DNA from 4 places in the Leptolyngbya sp. ST-U4 genome. Region 3 is predicted to be linked to each of the others. Evidence: predicted binding sites of a transcription regulator. Region 3 holds the regulator's gene; each other region holds the start of a gene.
The links. The regulator NtcA, encoded in region 3, controls nitrogen genes in cyanobacteria. The targets are predictions, from matches to a motif close to TTTGTANNNNNNNNTACAAA.
Positions count from the first base shown of each region.

Region 1: a site for NtcA is predicted at 1,599-1,618, ahead of NDA02_RS26805 (P-II family nitrogen regulator). Genes of this name have one in related genera too.
Region 2: a site for NtcA is predicted at 2,068-2,087, ahead of NDA02_RS13275 (DUF4327 family protein). Genes of this name have one in related genera too.
Region 4: a site for NtcA is predicted at 1,357-1,376, ahead of NDA02_RS10455 (MSMEG_0569 family flavin-dependent oxidoreductase). Genes of this name have one in related genera too.

Region 1 covers NZ_JAMPKZ010000053.1:13,015-16,136, forward strand. Annotated here, with positions in the region: gene NDA02_RS26795 (chloride channel protein) at 1-951, shown strand, start outside; gene NDA02_RS26800 (secondary thiamine-phosphate synthase enzyme YjbQ) at 961-1,401, opposite strand; gene NDA02_RS26805 (P-II family nitrogen regulator) at 1,700-2,038, shown strand; gene rdgB (RdgB/HAM1 family non-canonical purine NTP pyrophosphatase) at 2,035-2,649, opposite strand.
Region 2 covers NZ_JAMPKZ010000007.1:121,216-124,337, reverse strand. Annotated here, with positions in the region: gene NDA02_RS13285 (cation diffusion facilitator family transporter) at 1-873, opposite strand, end outside; gene NDA02_RS13280 (hypothetical protein) at 1,157-1,504, shown strand; gene NDA02_RS13275 (DUF4327 family protein) at 1,671-1,892, opposite strand; gene pdxA (4-hydroxythreonine-4-phosphate dehydrogenase PdxA) at 2,274-3,122, opposite strand, start outside.
Region 3 covers NZ_JAMPKZ010000025.1:42,589-45,710, reverse strand. Annotated here, with positions in the region: gene rsmI (16S rRNA (cytidine(1402)-2'-O)-methyltransferase) at 1-65, opposite strand, end outside; gene NDA02_RS22730 (sugar transferase) at 344-1,006, shown strand; gene ntcA (global nitrogen regulator NtcA) at 1,509-2,180, shown strand; gene rseP (RIP metalloprotease RseP) at 2,501-3,122, shown strand, end outside.
Region 4 covers NZ_JAMPKZ010000004.1:285,571-288,692, forward strand. Annotated here, with positions in the region: gene NDA02_RS10455 (MSMEG_0569 family flavin-dependent oxidoreductase) at 1-1,179, opposite strand, end outside; gene NDA02_RS10460 (LuxR C-terminal-related transcriptional regulator) at 1,418-2,866, opposite strand; gene NDA02_RS10465 (aldo/keto reductase) at 3,075-3,122, shown strand, end outside.

The DNA.
Region 1 (3,122 bases), on a different contig from region 3:
CTGAAGCTGCCGCAAATTTTGGGCGTGGGCTATGAAACCGTTGAGTCGATGCTGCAAGACGTGCAGTTTCCGCTTCCGTTGGTGGTAGCTCTGCTAGTGATGAAGCTGATTATGACGGCGATTAGCTTTGGCAGTGGCTTTGTGGGCGGGGTGTTTGCGCCTGCGCTGTTCCTGGGGGCATCGCTGGGATCAGTTTACGGGAAGGTTTTGGCGATCGGCTTACCGATGCTGCACGACTACATGGCTTCTCCTCCGGCTTATGCGATGGTGGGCATGGCGGCATTTCTGGCGGCGAGTGTGCGTGCCCCGCTGACGGCAATTTTGCTGCTGTTTGAACTCACCAACGATTACCGGATTGTGTTGCCTCTGATGGCAGCAGTAGGCTTGAGCATCTGGACGGCTGAATATTTGGAGCCGAAAGTCGTGATTGACAACGCGGCACAGAATGAACCTGTTGAAGCTGTTCTCCATCCTGATGTGTCTCGCCTCACCGTTGCAGACGTCATGCACCCGGCTCCGCTTCAGCTCAGGAGCGATTTTACCCTGGCGATCGCCGCCCAACAATTTGTCCAGTATCGCTGTCACAGTGCCCTGGTTATTGACGCTGAGAATCAGCTTGTCGGCATCTTCACCCTGAATGACATTACCCGCATAGTGACGCGATCGAAATCTGCTGAAGACCGCATCATGCTATTACAGCAGCCGATCGCTGATCTTTGCACCACTAAAATGGTCTACGCTTATCCCGATGAATCCCTGACGGAAGCCACCGATCGCATGACCACCAGAGGACTGCATCAGCTTCCCGTTGTCGATCGGGATCATCCCCAGCAGGCGATCGGACTCCTAACCCAGGCAGATATCGATCTTGCTGCCAGCCTCGCCCAAACCCGCCAGGTATTAGAACAATACGGCCCTCCCCAGCCAGAAGCACTTGCCTTGCTGAATTAATTGACTCCTTCACTCCCCCCAAACCTGACAAAACACCGATCGCCGCCTTGGACCATCCAGCTCAAACAGCAGTACCGCTTGGTAGGTTCCCAGGGTCAGCTTGCCGTTTGCGATCGGGACAATCTCGCTGGTGCTGAGCGTCATTGCCATCAAGTGAGCGTGGGCGTTCACTGGCTCGTCGGGGGGAATGTTGGGGCGCAGGTGCAGATCGTTGTGCAGGTAGGGATCGGCTTCGGGAGCGAGTTTTCGCAGATAGGCTTTCACATCCTGCATCAGGCGCGGCTCGAATTCATTGATGGCTAAAGCGGTGGTGGTGTGGCGCGAAAAGATTAACGCCTGTCCGTTTTGAAGGTTCGATTTTGAAACGATCGCCTGAATGTGTGCCGTAATGTCGTACACTTCGATTCCGGCTGTGGTTTCTAGTTCAATAATGTGATTGACGATCGCCATCGCCTCGTTCCTCACGCGAATGCACTGGACAGCTTGCTTTCTAATATTCTGAGGGGAATGTGCTGAAAATGAAATCGGATATTGAGCTTTACTTCAGTGCTGCTTTAAGGAGAATTGAAATTGATTAAAGCTGTATATCGCCTCATGAATCGCAGATTATTCAGTAGAAAATAAGAGGAATTGTCTCCGCTAAGCAAACCGTAGCTTATACTACAAAATTATTTTTGGTAGCGGTGATAGAAACAGTCAGGCAACCCAGCCTGCAATGCACTAAGAACTAAGGGAGCTTACAAAGTCCATGAAAAAAGTTGAAGCAATCATTCGTCCTTTTAAACTTGATGAAGTCAAGATCGCGCTGGTGAATGCCGGGATTGTTGGGATGACGGTTTCTGAAGTACGCGGCTTTGGTCGGCAGAAGGGACAAACCGAACGCTATCGCGGCTCTGAATACACGGTTGAATTTCTGCAAAAGCTAAAAGTTGAAATCGTTGTCGAAGACGATCAGCTAGACATGGTGGTAGACAAAATCATCTCGGCTGCACGAACTGGGGAAATCGGCGACGGTAAAATCTTCATCTCCCCTGTCGATCAAATTGTGCGAATTCGGACAGGGGAAAAGAACCAGGAAGCGATTTAAGATTCCGGGTTGATTTCTTTAAGCTGAGGCAAGAGTGCCTCAAATGCTTTCCCCCGGTGGCTGACGCGATGTTTCAGTTCCGGGGGCATTTCAGCAAAAGTCATGCCTGCTTCCGGCACGTAAAAAATCGGGTCATAGCCAAAGCCGCCTGAACCTCGCGGCGCGCTGATAATTTCTCCCACGCAAATCCCCTCGGTGTGCAGGGCGATCGATCCATCGGGACGTGCCAGCGCGATCGCACAAACAAACTGCGCCTGTCGATGCGAAGCAGTTCCTCCTGCAGGAGAATCAGGCTGATGGTCTAATTCTCGCAAAAGCCGCGCAATTCGATCGGCATCAGTATCAGCATAGCGGGCAGAGTAAATTCCCGGTGCGCCGTTTAGCGCATTGACCATCAAGCCTGAATCATCGGCGATCGACCATTGCCCCAAAGCTTTTGCCACCTGAGACGCTTTCAAACAGGCATTTTCTAAAAAGGTGGTTCCGGTTTCTTCGATTTCCAATGCTTTGGGCTTCAGGCTCAGCTTCCACGGCAACGATGGATCGGTGAGGTATGCCTGCATTTCCGTTAACTTACCGGGATTACTGGTGGCAACGACGAGAAGAGTCATAGCAAAGAGAAGCGGTTCTTGAAAGGTCTTATTGGGGATCATAGGGGATCGTATTTGCTTCTAGCCAATCGATTGCGATTTGTTTTAAAGCGGTTTGTCGATCGCGGCTTCAATCTCAGTGCAAAATTGCTTCATGATGACCTGTTCGTGAATCTTAATTCGTGAATCCTCAACGGACTGGGAAGCCGTAGATAGTCATCAGACTCTAGTTTTTTTGCGCTTTCTGAATTGTGTCTTTCAGATTGCGTTCTTTCAGATTGCGTCTTCCAGTTTCAATCAGCAGCGGCGTCGTCTTCTGAATCAGCCGCTTGAAAGTCATTCTGGCTAACCGTGACCGATTTACCTGTCTGTTGATTGAGACAGGCAAACAGCTTGTGATTAAGTGTAACCATTTCGTTTACCCTATCTCAAACTTTGACGACTAAAGCCATTCCTCACGACTTTCTCAACGAAGTTCGGAAATACTACAGGAT
Region 2 (3,122 bases), on a different contig from region 3:
TTTTTCATACGAAGGTGGCTCAACGTGAATTGTGACGCGCACCGGATGATAGTGCTGCTCCAAGCGAGCTTCGACGGCTTCGGTAATGGCATGAGCCGTTTCGACATCGGCAGCGTTAACAATCAGGTGCATATCAACGAATATCTGGCGCCCGAGCAATCCTCTGGAGGCAATGCTGTGGCAATTTAGTACACCGGGAACCTGCATCACGACCGCATGAATTGCTTCAGGCGCGATCGCCATCTCATCGACCAGCCAGGGCAAATTATCCCGCAGCACATTCCAGGCACTCCGAAAAACCAGCAGCGCAACTGGAAACGCCAGTACGACATCCAGCCACTGAATGCCAAAAATCCAGATGCCGAGTAATCCTGTCAGAACGGTGATCGTTACCCAGATATCGCTCATTGTGTGCTGAGCATCGGCAAGCAAGATCGGACTACCAATCCGCCGACCGACTCGCCGCTCATAAAATGCCACAAAAATATTGATGCCTAATACGAGGAGCAGTAGCCCCAGTTCTGGCGCAGCAATTTGTACCTCTGCTCCGCCTGTTAAAAGACGCTCGACCGCTCCCTCCAAAATTGTAAAGCAGGCAATTCCCAGAAAGGCAGCAATTCCCAGAGCCCCGATCGCCTCATATTTTTGATGCCCATAGGGGTGGTCGCGATCAGGCTGCGGTGAGGATAATTGGCTGGTCACTAACCCCAGAACGTTGTTCGCACTATCGGTAAAGCTGTGAATTGCATCGGCGAGCAAACTTAGCGAACCTGTCCAGAACCCCACTGCTCCCTTTAATCCCATCACAAATAGATTCAGCAGCAGCGTAATCACTAAAACTCTGCGAACAGTCGATCGATTATCAATTGCCACAGCTTTTTCCTCGTGCCTGAATGGGAAATCGCCCTCATGGTCTCGCTTTTCTTCCCTTAATCTACTGAGCCGATCGAATGACCGCAAGCGGCAGACGAAGGATAATCTGCCAGAAGCCCATCGGCTAAGATTCATGCCCTTCTCTGCTTGCGAATCACAAAAGGGTCGTTAGGATGGGAGAATTATCACGCTCCGGCAATCCTTGCTTAAAGCAACGTAACGTCAGGCAACCTGGCAGCAGTTTAAGAGCAACTCAGTACAACTCAGTACAACTTAGTAAAGTATGTCTTCTTCACCGATCAAGCTCAATCTATCCGAAGGTTCTGTGATTTTTGCCTTCAGCCCCACAGCCGCAAGAGAACTGCAAAGCGCGATCGCAGTCTTGATGCAAAGCCTGAAAGCAACAGCGGCAAAAGCAGCAGGCAGCAAACCCGAACCCCAGCCGCCCCTCGAATATCGCCATACCGGGGAGGTTTTTCTTGAAGTGTTTTGCAATCCCAATATCTGGTCGAGTCCGTTCGCAGCCAAGCTTCTGATTACCCTGCGGGACGATCGAATTCGCCTCACCACCGAAGCAGAACTAACGCGAATCAGTGAAGACATTGCTCAGTATTTAGAGCAGTATGGCTAAAGCAGATATTCCTGCTGAACGATATGAAAGATTCCGTGGGGCGGTTAGTGGGATGACAACAGGGGTAAGGATAGATTTGGCAAGAATTAACGAAAATTAAAAAGCTACGAGTCTAACCCCCGTAGCCTTGCTTCAACTAAGTCATTTATTAGGAACGAGAGAAGAATTAGTCGTTCGACCACTCCTCCCGTCCTAACAAATCTGCAATTCGATCGCGAAGCAGGAAGTCGTTGTTTTCCAGGACGCATTCTACAAACGCCCACTCACGAGCAGGAATGTACTGACACAGCACGTAAATTGGCTGATTTCGGCTAATTACACCCTTATGAACAAGTTCTCGCGCCTCATCCTGAAGCAAATCTATTGAGTATTGAATAGACTGAACCATGATTCACCCTCAGCTACAAAAATGATCGTCACGAAGTAAAGCAGACAAGCTAGAAGCAGAGAAGATCGGGAAATAAGCCAGAAAGCCAAATCCCACGCAATAAAGTTACAAACAGAGCAAAACGCTATGGAATTCCGTAGGTAGAATAACCTAAAACAAGTTCTTTAGAGTTGTTTTTGTATTAGGCTATACTGAATATTTTTTATTCTTGCGCTGATCTTCCTCCTCGTATATTAATAAAAATTGCAGAAGTCAGCAAACCTTGACATAAAGTTTCAGCCTAAAGGTAGACTAAATCGGTTTCAGGGCACTCAGTTAATTGGCAAAATACTCCGTAGTTTCTTTCAACAGATCTTAAACACCGCTTCATCCTGTGTTAAATTACGGGCTGATTTGGGAACACTGCTGAGTTATCCGTTGGTGAGCTAGCTCGATCGCCAAATCGATCGCCGCTCTAAAACTGGTTGCCTGAGCAATTCCCTGTCCGGCGATATCAAATGCGGTTCCATGATCAGGAGAAGTGCGAACGAAGGGTAGCCCAATCGTCGTATTCACGGCTCGATCGAACGCCAGCAGCTTCACTGGAATTAATCCCTGATCGTGATATAGCGCGAGATAGGCGTCATGAGCTGCGTCAGGCGTTACACTACCCCACCAGGCTTGTCCCGGACGTACCCACAGCGTATCCGGCGGAATCAGTCCATCAAGTTTGGCCTGAGGAAACCGATCGCCCATTTGCCGCAGCCAGGGCAGCAGGAAATCCTGTTCTTCTCGTCCCAGTTGCCCCTGTTCACCGCTATGGGGGTTCAGTCCGGCGATCGCAATTCGGGGCTGCTCAATGCCAAAATCCTGTTGCAGGCACTCGATTAGCAGTTCCAGTTTCAGCGTCAGCAGATCTGCCGTGAGCGCATCGGGAACCTGCCGCAGTGAAATGTGGGCTGTTGCTAAAAGCGTTCTCAATGTCCAGTCTGTAAGCGGCGATCGGGCAACAAAGAGCATTCCATAGCGGCTTACCCCTGCTTTTTTTGCCAGCAGTTCTGTTTGTCCGGGATAGTGAAATCCGGCAGCGTTCCAGGCAGACTTGGCGATCGGAGCAGTGACAATGCCATCAAATTGACCGTTCAGCGTTCGATCGATCGCCGTCTCTAAAAAGCGAAAGCTAGCTGCACCGCTCGCTGCATTCTCCGTACCCAACTGAATTTGCTCAATCACCGACGATTCCAGCGGCAA
Region 3 (3,122 bases):
GTCATGTCTTCCAGATTGCCGATCGGGGTTCCTACGATGTATAACGTTGCAGACTGAATCTCCATACCAGGATCTTAACCACGGAAGGCAAAACCTTGTGGAAATTGCCTGGTAATTTTCCCGGAGAAGCTCCCTATTTCTAAAGCTGTCCTTGAAGTGTTGATAAAGCGAAACCTTCGCTGTTGCTTGCCCCTGAATCAAAGCGCATTCTGGTTTCATCAGTTGCTTTTATCAGAGCGCAAAGCTGCCGAAATTGCGGTTTAAGGGCGCGCTCACTGCTCTGGTTCAATCAATTGTTCTTTGGTTTGCCTCTTTTGGGGCGTTGTCTAGAGGCTGCTGCGCTATGTCATTCACACATTCTGAATTTGTTACCCTACTGCCGTCATTTGCATCTGAGATTCATCCTTCGGTTCAGAGCAGAACTAAGCGATCGATCGATATTCTGGGCGCAGGGGTTGGCTTAACGCTGACCGCTCTGGTTTTGATCCCGATCGCAGTAGCAATCTATATCAGCGATCCCGGCCCCATTTTTTACAGCCAGGAGCGATGCGGGTTTCGCGGACAAACGTTCCGCATCTGGAAGTTTCGCTCGATGGTGGTGAATGCCGAGAAACTTCAGCATCAGGTTCAAAATCAGGCGCAAGGCTACATCTTTAAGAACGATTGCGATCCTCGTATTACGCGAGTAGGACGATTCCTGCGGCGTACTAGCCTAGACGAGCTGCCACAATTCTGGAACGTGCTACGCGGCGAGATGAGCCTGGTTGGAACCCGCCCGCCTACGCTAAATGAAGTGAGCCGCTACAAAGCTCACCACTGGCAGCGGCTAGAGGTAAAGCCAGGTATCACGGGAGAATGGCAGGCAAATGGTCGATCAACCGTAACCGATTTTGAGGAAATCGTGAAATTAGATTTGCGCTATCAGGAACGCTGGTCGATCGCTTATGATTTAGGGCTGATTTTCAAAACTATCCAGGTTGTGCTTAATCGTCGGGGAGCCTGTTAGCCAGGAGAAGACAACGTTTCGCCAGACAACAATGCGAAGCCGTTTCCCCTTCAGCAGAATCAATGGTGATATTTAATTGGGAAATAGAGCATTAGAAAACATCCTTCACAAAACTGGCACTGCTGACCCTCGCAAATCCAATTTTGGAAGCATTGTCTTGAGCTGCTGGAGCAATATCAGTCTCAGTCAGTCGGTTTTAACAGGAACTTTTTGCCCCTATTTCGCCTTAAAATCTGACTTTTTCAGCACTTAGACCAAGATTGGGCTAGATATGTATTACTTAATACAAAAAATCCGCTCAGAGTTAAGTTTAGTAATTTAAAGTCAGAAAGCTATCACAGAAGTTCCGATATCCCATTTGGCTTAACCCTACTTGCTCCACACCAGAGTGAAGGACAGGGGGTAAAAAGTCGGTTAGAACCAATTGGGCTAGAACGAATGATCTTATTGGTAGCAGGTGGCGGTAAGATGAAATCTTCAAAGGCGGGCTGGGGGAAGGGATATGGTAGCTGCACCAAATAAGCCATTGGCAAACGTCTTTCGTCAATTAAGCGGGAGTGCTTTTCCACCTGTTGTTGAAGCCTACGATCGTGGCAAAACAATCTTCTTTCCCGGCGACCCTGCCGAGCGAGTTTACTTCCTGCAAAAAGGGGCAGTCAAACTATCTCGCGTGTATGAAGCAGGTGAGGAAATTACGGTCGCGCTTCTCCGTGAAAACAGCGTGTTTGGCGTTCTGTCGCTCATCACCGGGCAACGTGCTGATCGCTTCTATCATGCCGTTGCCTTTACGCCCGTTGAGCTGCTGTCTGTGCCGATCGAGCAAGTCGAGAAAGCCCTGAAGGAAAACCCCGATCTCTGTATGCTGATGCTGCAAGGGTTATCCTCCCGAATTCTGCAAACCGAGATGATGATCGAAACGCTGGCGCATCGCGACATGGGATCACGTCTAGTCAGCTTCCTGCTGATTCTTTGCCGCGACTTCGGCATGCCCACCACCGAGGGCATTACGATCGACCTTAAACTATCTCATCAGGCAATTGCGGAAGCGATCGGCTCAACGCGGGTCACTGTGACTCGGCTGCTCGGCGATCTGCGTCAGGATCAAATGATTTCGATCCACAAGAAAAGAATTACCGTTCACAATCCAGTCACGCTCAGCCAGCAGTTCACTTAAAGTTAGCTGTGTCGCTGTTCAAAACACCCATGCCCCCAGAAGGACAGGAAGGACAAGGGATAGAACTTTCATTTCCCAAGTAACCTCATCCTAAGCGAATGCTTCTGGAGAAGAGGAACAGGAGGCTTGCGATCGGACGCGAACAAACGTTGCCGAACGGAGAAAGCTTGCGATTCCAACAAAACCTGAGTTAGCCAAATACACTGATAACCATTCACCCCTCATCTCCCCCTCCCCCACCCAACCCACAGGGTAGAAGTAGTAATCCTCACCGCCCTTTAGAATGGACTACAGATGGTTCTATTTATTAATCTGGGTCTATGTCAGTATTAGCGACAATCTCAGTTCTCGCCCTGTTAATTGTGGTTCACGAGCTGGGGCACTTTTTGGCAGCTCGTCTGCAAGGAATTCACGTCAATCGATTTTCGATCGGCTTTGGTCCGATTTTGCTGAAGTATCAGGGTGAGCGCACCGAATACGCGCTGCGAGCGATTCCGCTGGGTGGCTTTGTTGGCTTTCCCGACGATGACCCAGATAGTACAATTCCGCCCAACGATCCAAATCTGCTGAAAAACCGTCCGGTGCTCGATCGCGCCATTGTAATTAGTGCAGGCGTGATCGCCAATCTGATTTTTGCCTATCTGGTGTTTGTGGCGCAGTTCACAACGATCGGCATTCCTGAACAGTTTGATTATCAACCAGGCGTCGTAGTTCCAGAAATCATTTCTCAACAATCTCCGGCAGCACGGGCAGGGCTTCAGGCAGGAGACATTATCCTAGAAGTCAACGATCAGCCGCTGGGAGCCTCTCAGGACGCCGTTAAATCGCTAATGGAAACGATTCGCACCAGTCCGGATCAGCCTGTTGAATTTACCGTGCAGCGAGGCGATCAACAGCTTGATCTCAGCATTACCCCTAAAGCGGGAGAAGATGGCGTCGCAA
Region 4 (3,122 bases), on a different contig from region 3:
CGCAATTCCTGAAAATCGCCCAGAGCCCCAGGTATAAAGCCAGGGCAGCCCCAGAAAATACAGTCCCCAAACGCCAGTCACGCCGCGATCGTGTCCCGGATAGCCCTTTCCATCAAACACAGGCACTTCGATCCAGCTAAAGTCCGACTGATATCCTGTACACCAGATTATCGTGCGGATATTTTCTTGCTCGTAGTCGATCGCCAATGAATTCTCGATGGGTTCCCAAACCGGATGATAGGGAGGCTCGATCGGCGCATCGATTTGATTCTTTTCGATAAACGTATCAATTGTTTTTTTGATGCTTTCGGCGACGGCATCTGCCTGATCCAGATTGTGTTTCAGGTCGTTTTGAAACTGGAGCTGGGTTCCTTCAGCTGCTTTCAATTTACCGTGCAGTTTCATGCCTTCTCGCGCAAACTGGCGCAGGTCAATCTCGCGTCCGCCGTCTCTGCCTGTCACATAATGATTGGCTTTTGCCCGCACTTTCTCTTTTTGCGGATGCTGATCGATCGGCAAATCGTAATAACCCATTTGATCAAGCCAATCTACTACATCTTTGCCGCGATATCGACGAGGCGATCGAGGCGCACCGCCCACGCACAAATGCACCTGTCTCCCTGCAAGATGCAGATCCTCTGCAATTTGACAGCCCGATTGTCCAGTGCCCACCACCAGCACCGCTCCATCCGGCAAAGATTCGGAATTTCTGTACTCAGAAGAATGGATCTGATGCAGCGCAGGCAGACATTCGGCAAGACGCGGAATGCGAGGTACATGGTAGCCGCCGATCGCTACAACGACCTGATCTGCCGTAAAGTCTCCGATCGAAGTTGTGACTTCAAACTGTTGCGCTTCATTTCTGCAAAGTTTTAGCACTTCTACGCCTTCTTTGAGAGGTGGTTCAAATGAGGCGGCATAGCGTTCGATGTAGCACACAATTTCTTCTTTTTGCATGAAGCCCTGCGGGTCATTGCCGGGATAGGGAAAACCGGGAAGCTGGCACTGCCAGTTCGGAGTGACCAGGCAAAAACTGTCCCATCGCTTTTCGCGCCATGCGTAGCCAATCTGGTTTTTCTCAAAAACGATGTGGTCAATGCCGCGTTCTTTCAGGCAATAGCTCATCGACAGACCCGCCTGTCCGCCGCCGACAATAATAGCTGAGTAGTGATTGCTCATAGCTGCTGAGGTGAAATGGGTGATGGGGAAATGAATACAGCGTTTACAGTCTATTGATAAACAAAGGGATGGGAGGGCGAAGTTCCACACCGGGAAACCTCTGCATCCCATTTAAGTCCTTGAAGAAGTTGCTGTAGATAAACTTACTGTCAGCCTAGATTTTTTATCTATGAAGTCTTTGTATTCTCAGATACGAAATTCCCAAGTCTATTGATATTGGTAGGTGCAGCTCGACAAACTAAATCCAGCCCTGCTCGATCGCTTTATAAACTGCCTGATAACGAGTCTTGGCTTTGAGCTTGGTAAGAACGTTGTTGAGATGAAATTTGACGGTGCTTTCGCTAATAACAAGCTGATCGGCAATATCTCGATCGCGGTGCCCCTGAGTCAGGAGCCGTAGGATTTCCAGTTCTCGATCGGACAAGGCAACTGCTGGAATCCCCCAAGTCTGTCCCTGCATAACGGCTTCAACCGCCTGCCGAAACTGCTCTGGCTGAAGAGAAAAATCAACCCTTGCCCGGATGTCGGGGGGATGCGATCGCGATCCGCGGACCCAAATTACTTTTCGAGTGGGGGAAATTGCCTGAATCTCATCGGTGAGGAGTGGCGCGTCCTGATCATCGCACAGTGTTAAACCTGCGGTGGTTGCCAGATGGGTGAATGCCAGTTGCAGCACAGGCGACGTACACAGCACTTGCAGTTTCAGCTCCGAGCGCGCCTGAGCATAAGGAATATTTAACGTAATTTGGGTGGCACGCTGATCGGAGGTAGGCTGGGTTTGCAGAATACCGCCCAACCCGGTAACGAGGGGATGAATTTCGGCAAGGGCGATCGAAATCGAGATCTCAGGATCGGTGCCAGGGTCGGCGGGCACAGTAGGAATAGGAACAGGAATAGGAACGGTTGCTTCGCAGTTTCCTGAAGGGGTAATCGCTTCCAGGGCAACGGTGGTGTCACTGTAGATCAAACGAGCATAGGTACAGCCCAGATGGCTCAAAACCTCAGCCGTTTTTAACACTAGATAACTTCTGGAAGTGGATAGGGGCTGCTCGGTTCCCAGCAGCGTTAATCGGGAGTTTTTGAGGATTTCGGCTAGCTGATCAGACAGGGCAAGCGGACGCATCGGCTGAGCTGCTAACTGCCAGCGTTGCTTCTCCTTCTGGTACTGAATTGCAGTATCTAAGGCTATCGTCACGATCGTGCAGAGGGTTTGCAGCACTTCCAGAAATTCGGGTTCGAGTGGGTGATGACTGAACATTGCCAGCACCCCGATCACTCGATTGCCGATCGCGAGCGGATATCCAGCAAAGCCGCGAATTTGATTAGCAACCGCCCATTCCCGATTACCGACCCACGGCTCCGCAGGTAAATTGTTGCTCAGGAAGGACACTCGGTTTTGCGCGATCTTGCCAACTTTGTAGGCTCCCATTGGAACTCGCCCAAAAAAGCCATCGGTGCGCGTGTACATTCCTGCTGATGCCACCAGTCGCAGCATGGTTTGATCGGGTTCCAGCAACCAGATTCGTGCAAAGGCACAGCGAAACCGATCGACTAATCCCTGAGCCACACAACAGGCGATCGGCTCTGGCTCCAGGCATCCAGAAAAGGACTGAGCAATTTCGTTGGCTTGCTGCAAGTCCAACAGAACTCGTGTGGAGTCCAGCAGACCGCCTGATAGGCTTGCCATAGTGTGAAAAGCAAGTAGTGAACCCATCATCTCCCATTGAGGCGCAGTTTCCCGTCTACCTCTGTATCCGCGATCACAGAATGCCTGCTTCTGGCCGAAAACAATTCGCCCGTCTTTAGAGAGGTGATTCAGCCGCTCACCCATGCCTACGATGAAAGCTGCACTAGATCGCCAGGGAGCAACGATGCAAACTCAACCACATACCACCATGCCCACCCGACCGCTCGGTGACTCTGACCTTCATATTACCCCGATT